4 regions of the Pseudoalteromonas galatheae genome follow, and region 3 is predicted to be linked to each of the others. Evidence: predicted binding sites of a transcription regulator. Region 3 holds the regulator's gene; each other region holds the start of a gene.
What was found. The regulator sigma-54, encoded in region 3, starts transcription at its own class of promoters, with help from an activator protein. The targets are predictions, from matches to a motif close to GTTGGCACGNNNNTNGNNT.
Positions count from the first base shown of each region.

Region 1: the regulator sigma-54 is predicted to act here: its motif matches at 1,601-1,619, upstream of CWC29_RS02835 (P-II family nitrogen regulator).
Region 2: the regulator sigma-54 is predicted to act here: its motif matches at 1,998-2,016, upstream of CWC29_RS04590 (flagellar basal body rod protein FlgF).
Region 4: the regulator sigma-54 is predicted to act here: its motif matches at 1,554-1,572, upstream of CWC29_RS11105 (PA2169 family four-helix-bundle protein).

Region 1 covers NZ_PNCO02000001.1:658,225-662,441, reverse strand. The annotation lists gene CWC29_RS02840 (ammonium transporter) at 1-1,207, opposite strand, end outside; gene CWC29_RS02835 (P-II family nitrogen regulator) at 1,221-1,559, opposite strand; gene CWC29_RS02830 (GGDEF domain-containing response regulator) at 1,749-2,978, opposite strand; gene CWC29_RS02825 (S10 family peptidase) at 3,256-4,217, shown strand, end outside.
Region 2 covers NZ_PNCO02000001.1:1,050,954-1,055,170, reverse strand. The annotation lists gene flgH (flagellar basal body L-ring protein FlgH) at 1-375, opposite strand, end outside; gene flgG (flagellar basal-body rod protein FlgG) at 392-1,180, opposite strand; gene CWC29_RS04590 (flagellar basal body rod protein FlgF) at 1,197-1,961, opposite strand; gene flgE (flagellar hook protein FlgE) at 2,085-3,485, opposite strand; gene CWC29_RS04580 (flagellar hook assembly protein FlgD) at 3,527-4,210, opposite strand.
Region 3 covers NZ_PNCO02000001.1:3,311,743-3,315,959, reverse strand. The annotation lists gene rapZ (RNase adapter RapZ) at 1-543, opposite strand, end outside; gene ptsN (PTS IIA-like nitrogen regulatory protein PtsN) at 536-994, opposite strand; gene hpf (ribosome hibernation promoting factor) at 996-1,283, opposite strand; gene CWC29_RS14730 (RNA polymerase factor sigma-54) at 1,313-2,812, opposite strand; gene lptB (LPS export ABC transporter ATP-binding protein) at 2,859-3,584, opposite strand; gene lptA (lipopolysaccharide transport periplasmic protein LptA) at 3,584-4,126, opposite strand; gene lptC (LPS export ABC transporter periplasmic protein LptC) at 4,116-4,217, opposite strand, start outside.
Region 4 covers NZ_PNCO02000001.1:2,516,449-2,520,665, forward strand. The annotation lists gene CWC29_RS11090 (methyl-accepting chemotaxis protein) at 1-410, opposite strand, end outside; gene CWC29_RS11095 (hypothetical protein) at 627-821, opposite strand; gene CWC29_RS11100 (DUF1328 domain-containing protein) at 860-1,027, opposite strand; gene CWC29_RS11105 (PA2169 family four-helix-bundle protein) at 1,038-1,484, opposite strand; gene CWC29_RS11110 (mechanosensitive ion channel family protein) at 1,650-2,534, opposite strand; gene CWC29_RS11115 (BON domain-containing protein) at 2,771-3,334, shown strand; gene CWC29_RS11120 (outer membrane beta-barrel protein) at 3,397-3,972, shown strand.

The sequences.
Region 1 (4,217 bases), 2.7 Mb from region 3:
ACTCGGGATAGGCATCTACGCCACAATCATGTTGATCCATACCACTTAGCTCTTCTTCTTCGCCAACGCGGATCCCCATGCTCGCTTTCAATACACTCCAGACAATATAAGAAGCAATGAAAACAAAACCTAAAATGGTAATAAGTCCCACAGCCTGACCTTGGAAAGTGGCGTCTGAGTTTGAAAATGGCACCATCATCACACCTAGCGCACCACATATACCGTGAACAGAAATAGCACCGACAGGATCATCAATTTTTGCTTTGTCTAGCGCAACGATACTAAACACTACCAATGCACCACCTAGCGCCCCAAGGATCAGTGCTAATACAGGTGTTGGAGAGGCAGGCTCAGCGGTAATGGTCACCAGACCTGCTAGTGCACCATTTAGCACCATAGTTAAATCTGCCTTGCCCCACATTAATTTACACACCAACAGTGCAGCAACCGCACCTGCCGCCGCCGCCGCATTGGTATTTAACATGATTTGGCTGACAGCAATGGCATTTTCTTTATCAGCAAGGAACAGTTGAGAACCACCGTTAAAGCCAAACCATCCCATCCACAAAATAAAGGTGCCAAGTGTCGCCAGGGGCATGTTGGAACCAGGAATTGGATAGATCTCACCGTTTTTTCCATACTTGCCCTTACGTGCACCAAGTAACAGGACACCCGCAAGTGCAGCTGCAGCGCCAGCACCATGTACAATGGCAGAACCCGCAAAATCAACAAAGCCAAGCTCAGATAAGAAACCACCGCCCCATGTCCAATAACCTTCTAGCGGGTAGATAAAGCCAGTTAACACCACACAAAATGCTAAAAACGCCCACAATTTCATACGCTCGGCAACAGCGCCCGAGACAATTGACATAGCCGTTGCAACAAATACCACTTGGAAGAAAAAGTCAGATTGCAGCGCATGGTCGGCGTCGTCAGCAGCACTGCCAATGAGCGTGCCAAGACTTGGTAAAACCCCACCTTCGGCATTATCAACATACATGATGTTGTAACCAATAAGCAGATACATAGTACAAGCAATAGCGTACAGCGCGACGTTCTTGGTGAGGATTTCAGTGGTATTTTTTGAGCGTACTAATCCCGCTTCAAGCATAGCGAATCCGGCTGCCATCCACATAACTAAGACGCCAGAGATCAGAAAGTAAAAAGTATTTAATGAAAATTGTAGTTCTATTATTGTATTTTCCATCGCTTAGCTCCCCTTAAATGGCTTCTTCATCAAGTTCGCCGGTACGGATCCGAACAACTTGGTCTAAGTCGTAAACAAAGATTTTTCCGTCACCAATTTTTCCAGTGAATGCAGCCTTTGTAACCGTTTCCACAACGCGCTCAGCGTTTTCGCTTAACGTCGCAATTTCTATTTTTATTTTTGGAATGAAATCGACTTGATATTCTGCACCGCGATACAGTTCGGTATGGCCGCGCTGACGTCCGAACCCTTTAACGTCAACAACCGTCATGCCTTCAATCCCCAGATCGGCTAACGCTTCACGTACCTCATCAAGCTTAAATGGTTTTATTATTGCACTTATCATTTTCATGCTGAGTCCCCTTAGGACAGTTGATCCTGTTGTATGCAGTAATCCAACCTTTGTGCCAAATTTTTTATTCCTTAATTAACAATGAATTAAAGTGGGAGATGGAATTTTACGCATAAAAAATGCACCATCTAGGTGCATTGATATTAAGACTGAACTGAGTTGGTGCATAAGCACACAAATAACGAAAAACTAATGCGCAATAACGCAATTGCGCTGTTTGTCTTTCGCTTTATAAAGGGCCTTATCTGCCTTGCGCATCACTTCGCTTAAACTCTTTGATTGGCAAGCGGCGAGGCCAATACTGATGGTGCAATAATACTTACCTGCTGGGATATTAAATGCCTGCTGAGCAAGACGTTCCCGGAAATCTTCCAACATTTGCTGCGCCACCTTCATATCGGAGCTTGGAATGAGTAACGCAAACTCTTCGCCACCAATACGTGCGACAATATAATGACCAAATGCACTACGCAGTAAATCAGCGACCTGTTTAAGTACATCATCACCGCTTTCATGGCCATATTGATCATTAATAGATTTAAAGTGATCGAGGTCTAACAATGCCAATATATGCTGACCCGGCTTGTTTTTGATTAAACGCTCCGCTTGCTGACAGAAATAGCGGCGATTATAAAGCCCTGTTAAATAGTCTCGATGGGCATATTCTTTGATTTCTGCAATCAAATTAAGCTGTTCCATCGTCTGCATGATACGGCAATGAAACTCTTCACTCATAAACGGCTTTGCCAAAAAGTCATTGGCGCCGTATTTGATAAACTTTGCTGACAAGCCATGGCTTCCCGCGCCAGACAAACCGATGATGGCCAACTCATCTCGCCCACGACTATTGCGAACGGATTTCACCAGCTCAAAACCATCCATCGTCGGCATTGCAAAGTCAGTCAGTAGCAGTTTAATTTCATGGTCAGATAGCAACATCTCCAGTGCCTGTTCACCATCTTCTGCCTCAAGCACCGTAAATAATTGCTTTTCAAGCATTTGCTTCATTACCGCTCGACTAATCACAGAATCATCGGCTATCAACGCCTTGCAACCTTGGTTTCTCAACAATCTAGATGCTAACTTAACCGCATATAGATATGAATCGCGGTTGTCTTTAATCACATAGTCCACCACACCCATTTCAAGCATTTGCTGGCGGCTATATTCATCTATTTTTGAAGTCAGCACCACGGTGGGGATTTTATGACTGAGCGTAAGCTGCACGACCTCTGCGTCCATCGCATCGGGCAGCGTTAAATCAACCAGCGCCAATGTATATTGGTGCTGTGCTAAAAAGGCCTTACTTTCCTTGAGGGACCAAGCAAAATCTATTTCAACATCAAGATGCTGGGCAGCAAGATGTCGCAATACCTGTTGTACGACTTTACTGTCTTCAACAATTAAAATTCTTTGCATGGAATGAAATCTCTTAAGTACAACGAGAAGCGCAGTGAAACAAGAATTTAACGGGGCTAAATACTTTATTACTACATAATTAAGTACCAAATATACGCGAATCTTGAACCAAAAAAAACCAAATCGGCTCAAATTCGTTACTTTTCGATATGTGAGGTTACAACAGTCTATTTTTTCAAACTTGCCGTTTTTTTTGTTCAGTTTGTCTCAATGACTTTGAATTTCGGGTGAAATACTTCTTTAATGCAGACACACTTATTGCATTACCGAGGAAGCAATGAAAAAACTACTGCCCCTATTGATAGTGAGCTGTGCTCTACTCTCGAGGCCAAGCATAGCTGAAGAGCACAACCGCGCCATTGAGATAGATCATAAAATAACAACTGAGCATAGAGCCGAAATAAAAGGCGAACGTATTAACTATACCGCGACAACGGGCACGCAGCCGGTGTGGAACGAAAACGGCGATGCAGTTGCAACGCTGCATTACACGTACTATAAGCGCACAAAAATCAAAGATATGAGCAAGCGACCGCTATTGATATCATTTAACGGTGGTCCTGGCTCTGCTTCCGTGTGGATGCACATTGCCTATACTGGCCCAAGAGTATTAAAAATTGATGACGAAGGGTACCCATTGCAGCCTTACGGCCTGAAAGACAACCCATATTCAGTGCTAGATGTTGCCGATATTGTTTATGTAAACCCAGTCAACACAGGTTATTCTCGCGTACTAAAAAATGCTGAAGGTAAATATCCGACTAAAGCCGAACAAACAAAGATGTTTTTTGGCGTCAATGCTGACGTTAAGTACTTAGCCGAATGGCTCAATACATTTATTCACCGCAATGAGCGTATGCTTTCCCCTAAGTACCTGATTGGTGAGAGCTACGGCACGACTCGAGTGTCAGGCCTTGCGCACGCGATGCAAAACAATCAGTGGCTTTATCTCAATGGCGTGGTGTTGGTATCTCCGACGGAGATCGGCATTAAGCGAGAAGGTCCTGTTAAAGTAGCAAATCGTTTGCCATATTACGCTGCTGCCGCTTGGTACCACAAAGCGTTGTCTTCTGAATTGCAAAATAAAGATTTACTGGAAGTACTGGCTGAGGTTGAACAATATACGATTGAAAAATATCTTCCCGCACTCGCCAAAGGCGCATTTATCAGCACCCAAGAAAAGCAAAGTGTGACACAGGCCGTCGCTAAATATAGTGGTTTAAGCGAACGTTTTGTGGC
Region 2 (4,217 bases), 2.3 Mb from region 3:
AGAAGAGCTGGATTTAGCACCAAACTGTATTGCTTCTTTTCCGATATTAATGGCGTTGCCACCTAGGCCAATCACAGGGTCTAGGCTCGAATCACTGGATTTATCCAGCTCAGAATTTGCAGCTTTGGTTGCCTGAGTCGTTTCTCTGAGTACGATGGTAATAATATCACCGACTCTTAACGCTTTTTTGTCAGCATAGAGATCGTTGGAAAACTGCGTATTAAACAATGACCCTGTTGCCACCATTTGGGCTTGGTTATCCTCGGGATAGATAGGTGCATAATACGGATCGTCACGCACCACATTTTTATTTTGTGTTGTACTACATCCAGATAATGCAGCGACCGTTACGATGGCTAAATATAATGCACGCATAATACCCCCTACCCAATTACAGCTGTTGATTAATGTAGCTCAGCATCTGATCTACCGTTGAAATCACTTTTGAGTTCATTTCATACACGCGTTGTGTTTCGATTAGATTTACAAGCTCTTCCGTCACATTAACGTTTGACGTTTCAAGTGCGCCTTGCACAATCTTACCTAACCCTTCAACACTTGGGTTACCTTGCACCGGAGCACCACTTACCGCGGTTTCCGTGTACAAGTTTTGCCCAATCGGTTCAAGACCTGATGGATTAATAAAGTCACTAATTGTCAATTGTCCGATAACAACGTTTTCAGCTTGTCCAGCAACTCGCACCGATACTTCACCATCTTGAGAAATAGTAATTGACTGTGCATCGTCGGGTACGTTCATCTCAGGTAACACAGGAAAACCCGCGCCTGAAGTAACTATCCGCCCTTCTTCGTCCGTCGTGAACTGACCATTTCTTGAATATGCGGTTGTGCCATCTGGCATCTGAATCTCAAAAAAGCCCGGACCTTGGATCATCCAATCCAAAGAATTTTCGGTACTTAACATATTGCCTTGAGAAAAGTTCTTTTGGTTGGCGACCACTTTGGCACCTGCACCAAGCATCAAACCAGACGGTAACTCTGTATCTTGAGAGCTGCGACCTCCGGGTTGATTGATGTTTTGATATAGTAAGTCTTCGAATATCGCCCGACTCTTTTTGTAACCAACGGTACTGGCGTTAGCCAAGTTGTTAGAAATAACTGAAATATCAGTTTGCTGAGCATCTAAGCCTGTTTTACTTATCCACAATGCCGGATTCATAATCTCTACCTCACTCTTAAACTATGCGTAGGAGCGAAGTGTGTCGCTCATCTATTTCTTCAGCTGTTTTCATCAGCTTAATTTGCATTTCAAATTGTCTTTGATGGTTGATCATATCGACCATCTCATGAACAGGATTGACGTTAGACATCTCTAAGAAGCCGCTCATCACTTTTGCGGTTGGAGATATTTCACAAAAGCCACAAATCCCATCTTCTAGCTTATCTTCTTTTGGTCTATAAAGGCCGTCATTACCTTTTTGTAGCTTGCTATTATCCGCTTCAATAATTTTCAGCCTATCAACCACTTCCAGAAAGTTAGCAGGAGCGCCTTGTGGACGCACTTGAATAGAGCCATCGTCACTAAAAACCACCTTATCAACAGGGATAGGCAAGACGATGGGCCCACCTTCGCCAATAAGTTGACGCCCGTGAGCGGTGACTAACGCACCATCATTACGAATGTTGAGTGTGCCGACTTTGGTGTAAGCTTCTTCACCCGACGCATCAACAACACTGATCCACGACTTGTCATCTACCGCAATATCAAGCTCTCGGCCAGTTTCAACAATTGCACCGCCAGTCATATTAGTACCAGGGCGCTCTTGCATCGCGAAAACTCGAGTAGGTAGCCCTTCGCCAAACGCCTGCATTGAGCGCGCTTGTGCAAAATCAGCTTTGAAGCCAGTCGTGTTGGCATTAGCAAGGTTATTCGCTTTAAGTGCCACACCGCGTAAGCTCTGCTTAGCGCCTGACATTGCGATATACACCATTTTATCCATGACGATGACCTATAAAATTCAAACTTAACTTAGTTAATGCAAGCACAGTGCCAAAGTGAGGAGATGTTTTTGACGGACATAAAAAAGGCTGCCTTTGGAGCAGCCTTTGGAGGGCATAATATATTATCGGATCTGTAATATATTTTGTTGTAATGTAGAGTTAACCTCAAGCGCCCGAGAGTTCGCTTGGAAGTTACGTTGAGCACTGATAAGGTCTACTAACTCGTTAGTCAGGTTAACGTTCGATTGCTCTAGGGCCGATGAACTAATACCACCAAGCGTACCTGTGTTTGGCTCACCCGCAAGAGGTTCACCAGAAGATAGGCTCTTCTTCCACTCAGTATTGCCAATCGCCTGAAGGCCTTGAGAATTCGGGAAGCGTACTAGCGCTACTTGCCCTAAGAACGTTGAGTCGCCGTTAGTATATGAAGCCACTACTTTACCATCAGTACCAATATCAATACCAGCTAAACGGCCAACGGTCGCACCGTCTTGCTCCAATGCTTTTACTTCAAATCGACCAGATGAGTATTGCGTTGGTAGTTTTTGAGCAGTATTTGCTTCATCACGCCAGTTAACAACAATGTCATTTGGAAAAGTTGCACCGTTATCAAGCAAGTTTGACATACCGATAGTTGGGTCAACTGCATCTTGAGGTCCAGCAAGACTTAAGGGGTTAAATGTCGAGCCAGTATTGTTACTAAATGTCAGTGGTGAAGCTGATGGATCATCCGCTGTTTGTGAAGGAATACCACTTGCGTCAAAACGAAATACGCTTACTGGTGTGTATGGCACAGGTGGTGTAGCTGTCGGGTCAATTTGCTGCGCATTGTGGTTAAATGGCTTATCGTCCATTGTTGCGTAAGTTGACCATTCATTATCCGCCGTTTTTCTGAAGAATAACTGTAATGTATGTGATTCACCCAACGAGTCATATACCGTAATTGCCGTTCTTGAATTATATGAGGCCCGTTGCTCAGGATCAAAAGCAATCGTAGGTGGTTGCGCCGTCGCATCTAAGTTAAACGAAGTATAGATTTGCGATGTTGCTCGAGGAGAACCTGATGCATCTGGAATTTGAACGGGCGATGTTGTGCTCAAACTCAAAGACGTTGTATCACCGGTTGATGGATCAACAGGGAAGCCTTGCAAGTAGTCACCTTTTGCATTCACGATAAAGTTGTCTTTATTTAATTTAAATGCACCAGCTCGAGAATACGTAAAATCCTGTGATTGCAGAGAGTTTGACATGGCAAAATAGCCTTCGCCCTCAATCGCCAAGTCTAGCGAGTTTTGCGTAAACTTTAGTGACCCTTGGTGGAACTGCTGTGCAACCATCGTAGTTTGTACACCATCACCATTTTTCGTTTTGCCTGAGCTAAAAACCGAAGACGCGTAAACGTCAGCAAATTCTGCGCGAGACTCTTTAAAACCAGTCGTGTTTACGTTAGCAATGTTGTTTGCTGTTACGTCCAAGTCTTTTTGCGCGGCGGCAATACCTGTCAGTGCTATATTGAAACTCATACTCTCACCTCTAAGTTCTTAAGGTTAATTCTTTAAAACTACTATGCTATTTCAGCAATATCAGTTAAGCGCACCGCGCCTTCTTTGGTATTAATGACGATGCCATTAGCACCATTAACATTAACACTGTCTATATTTCTAAATGTGGCCGACGGTAAAGTTTGATATTCACCTTCAATCATGCCCTCCGCTTTTATGGTGTATTCACCTGGAGGCATCATCTCACCGTCTTTGTTTTTACCATCCCAATCGAAACGCACAGCGCCAACACTTTGTTCGCCAAATTCAAGCGTATTTACGAGCGCTCCAGATTCATCATAGATACCCACTGATAAATTCTGAACTGGCTCCTGTACAATCACAGAACCTTTTGTAAGTGCATCGTCGCCATGTTCCAACGTCGTCGATTCGAGTAATGCTTTTTTACCAATCAGTGTCGATGCCTGAAGCGCCGAATTAGAAGTCATTGATGCAGCCAACGAGTCAAAGTTTTCATTTAACTTTGAGATCCCCTCAGCCATGGTAAAACTTGTCATCTGCGCGATCATTTGATCATTGTCTGCAGGTTTACTCGGATCTTGGAAAGAGAGCTGTTGAGTCAGCAGCGAGAAGAAATCTTCTTGCGATAGCTCATCTCTGGGCTTTTTCTCCTCAGCCTGTTTTTGCCTATCCCAGTAGAGTGAATCTACACCCGTTGAAGAAGTGGCATTTACATTATTACTCATCAGCTGT
Region 3 (4,217 bases):
TGGAATACCGTGTTTAAAGCCGAAAGATTCAAAGGTAATAATGAGTTGTTTGTCTTTTTTACCTAAGATTTTTTCGCGAATATCTTCAGCAAGTTGATGAACGCTCAGGCCTGTAGTATCAATGAGGAAGTCGGCGCGAGTGATCAATACATCTAATAATTCTCGTTCTTTCTTAATTGCAACATCTAATGGGAGGTTATGCAGTGAAAGCGGGTGCAAACGGCGTGTTTCTGAGAAGCGTTTTATCAGGGTTTGATCGTCACTGTCTAAATAAAACAGGGTAGGTTTGGCGAAGCCTGGTAAGTACTCAAGAATGTCATTAAACTCGTCTTGTTCTTTAGGCAAGTTTCTAACATCAATGCTCACTGCAATTTTATTATAATTGTCGGAAACACTACGGACTAAAGAGGGCAGTAAGTTGACTGGAATATTATCTACACAATAGTAGCCTAAATCTTCCAATACTCGAAGCGCTACAGATTTACCAGAGCCAGATCGGCCACTGATAATGATAAGCTCGAGTCCTTTTTCTTCATCACTCATCAAATTCACCTTGGATCACTGCATATAACTCATCATCACTTTTTGCTTGCCTAAGCATTTTGCAAAAAGACTTGTCTTGGAGTGTATCAGCAATCGCCGCTAAGGTCTTCAGGTGCTGTTGATTATCACCTTCAGGTACGATGAATGCGACAAAAATATCGACCGGCTGCTTATCTATGGCTTCAAACTGGATCCCTTGCTCACTGACAAGTACCATTGCAAGGATTTTATCTAACCCTTCAAGTCGTCCATGAGGAATAGCAATGCCTTTACCAATCCCAGTGCTACCTAATTTCTCTCGCGCCATTAAAGCGTCCAAGATAGCATGCTGACTGGTATTTGGAATTTGACTATGAGCCAGTTCGCTGATGTATTCTAAAATACGTTTTTTGCTATTAAAAAGGACCGCAGCTTTACTGCAGTCCTTGTTCACTAATTCACTTAATTTCATCTTAGTGTCGAGTGAGCTTCTCTTTGTGTTTAATAACTTGACGATCTAGCTTGTTGATAAGGCCATCAATTGCGGCATACATATCTTGATGCTCTGTTGATGCAAATAGTTCGCCGCCGTTTACGTGTAATGTTGCTTCTGCTTTTTGTACTAGCTTCTCGACATCTAGGATCACATGCACGTTATTGATATGATCAAAGTGCCTTTCTAGCTTCGCAAACTTGTTGGTGACATAGTCTCTTAATGAGTCAGTAATTTCTACATGGCGACCAGTTAGATTTAGTTGCATAAGCATTTTTCCTTCTTGGGTTTTACGTCTTATATCAAACTTTTACGCTGATTTGACGGTGGAATGGCTAGGGATTCACGATATTTTGCAATCGTGCGTCTCGCTACCTTAATTCCTTGCTCAGCTAAGATATCTGCAATTTTGCTGTCACTCAATGGCTTCGCGGTATTTTCTGCAGCTATCAGCTTTTTGATAAGTGCCCTAATTGCTGTGGAAGAGCACTCACCTCCATTTTCTGTACTTACATGGCTAGAGAAGAAATACTTCAGCTCAAATATTCCCCGAGGTGTATGCATATATTTTTGTGTTGTCACACGGGAAATTGTGGACTCATGCATCTCAACCATTTCAGCAACATCATTTAGCACCATAGGGCGCATTGCTTCGGGGCCATGTTCAAAGAATGCCTGTTGTTGTTGCACAATGCAATTGGTAACTTTTAATAAAGTATCATTTCGGCTTTCTAAGCTTTTAATAAACCATTTTGCTTCTTGTAAATGAGAGCGAATAAACTGACTATCCGTACTGGATTTCGCCGTTCTAGACATCGCAGCGTAGTGATCGTTTACTCTTATTTTAGGCATAGCATCAGGGTTTAGCTCTACGACCCAACGACCTTTTACTTTTTTCACCGATACATCAGGGATCACATACTCAGGTTCTTCATGAATAATGCTTGCCGCAGGCTTTGGGTTAAGACTATGAATTAGCGTCATCACCTCTTTGAGATCGGCTTCTTTAAGGCGCGTTTTCTTAGCCAAAGTTCGATAGTCACGGCTGGCAAGCAAATCAATATGCTCTGTCAGGATCATTTTCGTTTCGGCAATCCATGGCGTATCTGGGGCGAATTGGTTTAGCTGAATACATAAGCATTCTTGTAAACTACGCGCAGCGATACCAACAGGGTCAAAAAGCTGAATACGTTTGAGTACGGCTTCGACTTCATCTAGCTCAATAGGCTCTTCGCTATCTTCGTCATTAATGCTCTCTAAAATGTCTTCGCAAGAGAGTGTTAAAATGCCTGACAGGTCGACCGCTTCAATAATCGCAATCGCAATAGCTCTATCTGTTGGACTAAATGGAGTCAACTCAAGTTGCCACATGAGATAATCATGGAGAGATTCAGAGGTTTCCCCTTGATAAACATTATCGTCATCAGGGAGTGGACCTGAGCTGGCGGCTGGAGCTGCGCTCATATACTCGTCCCAAGTGACATCCATGGCGAGATCATCGCTCACCGTGTCTTTGCTCATGGCGGTATCTGAGTCTATCTCATAGTCACTAACTGATGCTTCATCGCCTGAATTTTGATTATCTTCAGTGCTGCTCTTTTCTTGGCCGTGTTGGTCAGCATTTTCGCCGTCAGTATTATCACCTTCTTCCACTTCCAATAATGGATTGCTGTCTAATGCTTCTTGTATTTCCTGTTGCAGATCCAATGTACTAAGCTGCAGCAAGCGAATAGCTTGTTGCAGTTGTGGAGTCATTGTAAGTTGCTGCCCCATGCGCAGCTGTAATGATTGCCTCATGTATCTCTAACAATCCTTTTTAACAGTTATTAATACTACGTCTTAACTATAGCTTGAATTGTTCGCCTAGGTAGACATCTCTTACGGTTTGATCTGCCAAAACATGTTCTGGCGTGCCTGCAGCGATTAACTCACCATGTGAAACGATGTAGGCCTTTTCACATACGTCTAGTGTTTCTCTTACGTTGTGATCGGTGATTAATACACCGATACCGCGGTTTTTTAGGTGCTCTATGATTGTCTTTATATCTAACACCGAAATTGGATCAACACCAGCAAAAGGTTCATCTAACAGGATAAACTTGGGATTAGCAGCTAAAGCGCGAGCAATTTCTACCCGTCTTCTTTCGCCTCCCGATAATGCCATACCCTGTGAATCGCGAATATGTTGAATATTAAATTCATCTAATAACTCATTTAGCTCAGCCTCTCTTTCAACTTTAGTTAAGTCTTTTCGAGTTTCTAAAATCGCCATTAAATTTTGATAGACCGTGAGCTTTCTAAAGATTGAAGACTCTTGCGGAAGATAGCCAATGCCAAGTCGCGCGCGGCTATGCATCGGTAGTAAAGTGATGTCTTCGCCATCAATCTGAATAAAACCTTTATCGCTTGGTACTAATCCTACTATCATGTAAAAAGTAGTGGTTTTACCTGCGCCATTTGGGCCTAACAAACCTACAATACTGCCAGCTTGGACACTTAAGCCAACATTCTTGACGACTTCACGACCTTTATAACTCTTTGCTAAACCCGTTGCTTTGAGCTCGCTCATTAATTGTTACCTTCTTCCTGCGCTTTTTTATCTTTTGCGTCTTTTTTGTCATCTACAGGAACAAGTATGGTTCTTACACGGGAATCTTCTTGATCTGAGCGCTCAGCGCTGATCAATTGCTTTTCAATGTCGTAGGTGATGACTTGCGCATTGATTTTTTGCCCTGTTTGATTGATTTCCGCATCGCCAGAAATCACTAGGGTTCCTTTAGCTACGTCGTAACGGATTTCATTTGCTTTGGCTTCTAGCAAGTTGCCATCAGGTTGACGTTCGCTAAAAGTGGCAGGGCTGCCAGTTGCAACAAGCAGCTGTTTATTTGTACCAAGCTCTGCGCGGCGGTGAACCTCTAGGCGGTCAGCATTTATTTTTCTGTTGCCATGAATAATTACAACATTCTGTTCAAAAATACCGATATTGCTTTGCAGCTGAGCTTGCTGACGGCCAGCATCAATAATGACTTCATTTTGTTCTGCGGCAATAGCCAGAGTAGAACTTGCAAGCAAGCCGATGCAAACTAGGTTGTTAATGATTTTACTGGTCATAATAAATTGTCTTTGTGTGGTTGATGAGTTCGATCACTTGCTTTTGCAGATCCGCATGTAGCCCTTTACCCGTGATCCTAAGACTAGGACC
Region 4 (4,217 bases), 800 kb from region 3:
TTGGCATTTACTCTGCTGGTGTAATCAGCCAACAACTGTTTAACGGTCAGTTCTGCAGCCTCAACCTCTTTGACAAGCTCTCGTTCTTCATTTGTCAAATCGGTCGATAAATATTGTCGCCATTCTTTTTCCGCAACCTTCTTCGCTTCGTCGATTTGCTTTAATGCAGCGCTATTTGAGAGTTGATGACCTCGTAACTTATGAAAAGTATCAACAATAACCACCGCATAGTTATCTGACACCACTTTTATTTGCCTAAGTGGTACAACTCTGTCGTCATAGATATGGTCAATGTAGCTGATAAGGTTGGATAATGTTCCGATGGTGAAGATGGTAGCAAGAATAAAAAACACAGCAGGTATGCCCGAAAGCGACAACAATCTGCTTTTAACTGAAACCCTATTTAGCATAGTCTGATTTTTATTAAGTGAACATAGAAATAAAGTATTACTCAAAGTTCGTATATTACAATGATAAATGTAAATAAAGCGGCTCGTTTTTGACGTACATCACACTTCTTCGATGTATCTTCTGGTTGTATAAGTTTGATTTTTATATCTATTATAAAAAAAGAGGAGAAGCTTTGGGGCTTCTCCTCTTTTATTCCACGTCGAAACTATACTCACTTAGCACTCTTCGTTTTCAGCGTTCAGGTTCTCTTTTACGTCTTCACAAGCGTCTTCTACGCTATTTTCGACTTCTTGAACTGTTTCATCGAAGCGTTCGCCGGCATCTTCCGCTGGACCTTCACTACAACCAAATAGTGCTAAAATTGAAACAAAACCAAATGCTTTTGCTAATGTAATTGCTGAATTCATCATAATCTATCTCCTAAACCGTTTTTTGCGTTAAATCCCTTTTACCTGGGAGCTCGTGCTTTGCCAAAAATAAATGAAATAATCATAAAGGCGATAAACACAAAGAATAGAATTTTCGCCATTCCAGCCGCAGCGCCTGCGATTCCTGTGAAACCTAGCACAGCTGCGACAAGTGCTAGGAATAAAAACATTACAGCCCAACTTAACATAACGTCCTCCTTAGGCAGTCAGCTCTTGCAACTGCTTCATTTGATCGTGACAAGCTTGCATTCTGGTTTGAATTTGCAGTAATACACTCTTGCATTTTGGTGGAAGGTCTTTACTTAGCGCTTTATCAAGCTTGCTTAACACTTTGTCTTCCACTTCTTCTAGTTGCGAAATATAGGTGTGCTCTTTATCTGTGCTCACCATGCCAATCAGCTTGGTGTATGACTCTCGAATGTCGATGCTAAGCGCTGAATCAGTCTCGATTTCACCTTCGTCGATAAGAACAAATGGTTGTAGATCCGAAATTGCTTGCGCTTTATCTACAATCATTTGGTCAAATACTCGGTTTAATTCGATATTATCTAGCTTCTTTTTAGCTTCGGTGTAAAAATCAACACCACCATTTAATACTTTAATGAGCTCTTTTACCGGCTCCATATCGTAATTTGAATCTGCCATAAATAACTCCTTTCGTTTAAATATTTAATAAGTGCGTTTTGCAAATATTATCTTCTGTCAACTTTACTGATGCAGTTTAGATGCCAAAATATAAACCTTTATTTTTTAAGACTTTTTAATCTGACCGTGTACAGACAGGTGAAAATATTACAAGCTAGGTGTAAATTATTCCTGTGATAATTGCTCACTCAAGGTCGCGCTTCCCTTTGCATTGAAGTCCAGGGTTCTAATTGGGAAAGGAATTAAGATATCGTTATCAGCTAACACACGATTAATGGTGCAAATTGCTTTGTGCCTGACCACCATAAAGCCGGGATCTGCTGGATAGTCTATCCAAAACCACACGAGAAGATTGATAGAACTATCACCAAAAGACTCGGCATAGACATCCGTTTCTTTTTGGTTTACCACAAAATCAAGCTTATTAATTGCCTCGACAATCACCTCTCGAGCTTGCTCTGGGTCGTCCGCATAGGAGATACCAAAAGGTACTTCTATTCTTCGCTTGCCAAGTTTAGTGTAATTTTGTAGTTCATTTTTAAAGAGAATTTTGTTGGGAATATAAGACAGTTGGCCGTAAAAGTTCTCTACTAAGGTATTTCTCAAATTGATTTTGCTTACCGTACCAAAGCAATCCTTGGTTCTTATAATATCACCGACCATAAAAGGTTTTCTGACTCCCATCACAAATCCAGCAATGAGGTTCTCTGTCATGTCTTGGAATGCAAAGCCAATGGCAAGGCCTATGATCCCAGCCCCAGCCAACAATGACATCACGGCGCCTGATAGTTTCACGATATCTAGGGCAAAGAAAATCCCGATAGCAATAATAGAAACTTTAAATATAGAGCTAATAAGAGAAGCGACTTGTTCGGTCTTTATTGCTTTTCTTATCGCTTTAGAAAACCAAACAGATGATATTTTAGCTAGAATCGTAAAAAATATGATAACCATTAAGGCTAGGATCATATTGGGCAATAATTGCACACCAGATTCAAGCCAAGCGATTAACTTATCATTAATTAATGTCCAAAACTTTTCTAAGTTCATAATCACACATTCCTATATAAGTACTAAACAAAGTTAGGATGCAGTAATCATTCCTAGCTATATTAATTAGCGGTTCATTAAAAAGGTAATTATTACAAAGTAATATACACATTTTCTCGGTAAATTCTTCCTTCCTGTTTCCTATAAAAATATAAACCCCTTAATTTTCAATAAATTAAAAACTGGCACAACAGCTGCAATAAGTAATTCGACTACGAAATTAAAGGAGTTTCATTATGAAAAAGACATTAATTGCAACTGTACTTGTATCTTCACTTACTACTGCTTCAGCATTCGCCGCTGATAACTCTTGGGAAAAGGAGGCAAGTGATGCTTGGATCGATGGTAAAGCAGAAGCTACGCTGCTTTTCAACGGTGAATTGAACAGCTTCGACATTAATACTGACGTGAAAAATGGTGTTGTTGTACTTACAGGTAAAGTCGAACATTCAGTAGATAAAAAGTTAGCTGAAGAGCTTGTACTAGGTATCGACGGCGTAAAAGAAGTGAAAAATGACCTGACAATTGTAGAAATGTCAGATGAGCGCAAAAAAGAGCGTAATTATGAGAGCGACAGCGGATTTACTGACGCAAAAATCGCAACGGTAATTAAGTCTCGTTACCTGTTCGACACTGACGTAGATGGCACTGACATTGATGTTGATGTTGAAGGTTTAGTCGTAACGTTAAACGGTCACGTTGGCAGCGAAGCCGAGCGCAAGCTTGCTGTTCAAATCGCGAAAAATGCTAATGACGTTAAGGATGTGAAAGATAACCTTCGTGTAACCAAAAAATCATAAGCCAATTTTAATCTGAGGGGGAATTTCCCCCTCCCATACTTATATTGATTTAAGGAGTAAAGATGAAACAATTAACTATTGCCGCTGCGCTACTAGCCTCTCTAGGTCTTGCATCTACCGCTGCTCACGCGGAGTCTGATTTTGGACTAGATGATTATAAAATTTACACTGGTATCGGCTACGGCCAATACTCTTTCCAATGGGAAGATCGTGAGAACGACACCTCGTTCGACGATGACTCTTCTATGTTAAAAGCTTACGTGGGTACTAAAATCAATCCATATTGGAGCTTTGAGCTTGCCTACGAAAACTTCGACGAAGCAAGTGACATTGACAACTCCGCTGAAATCGACGGTATTTCTTTGTCGACGCGTATCTCAGCCCCATTAAATGAGCATTTCTCGGTATATGCAAAAGGTGGCTGGCTTGAGTGGGATGCTGATATCTACGCGGATATTCCAGCTGTAGGCCGTGTTTCATCTAACCTTGAAGGTGGCGACTGGCTTTACGGTGCAGGCGTTGAGTTTCACCTGAATGAAAACATTAATATGCGTTTAGAATACACGCGTTATGAACTTGAAGACGATATCGACCCAGATATGGACGTAGCTGCCGTCTCTATCGAATATCAGTTTTAAGCAGTAATTTTGGCTCCATAGTAGCCCCCAATTATTTCCCCTTTGACTCAGTCCTAGCTCTTCCACAAGAGCTTGGTTTCGGCGCTATCACTTGGTAGCGCCTTTTTTAGATTTCATTTTGGCATATTAAGTTACTCGCTATATGTTTCACTGTCCTCTACTTTTCAGCTCGGCTAATATCCATTGAACAATTTTTTCTTTGAGCGGGCTTTGTCAACTCACTATCTTCTATCCTTGAGTCCACG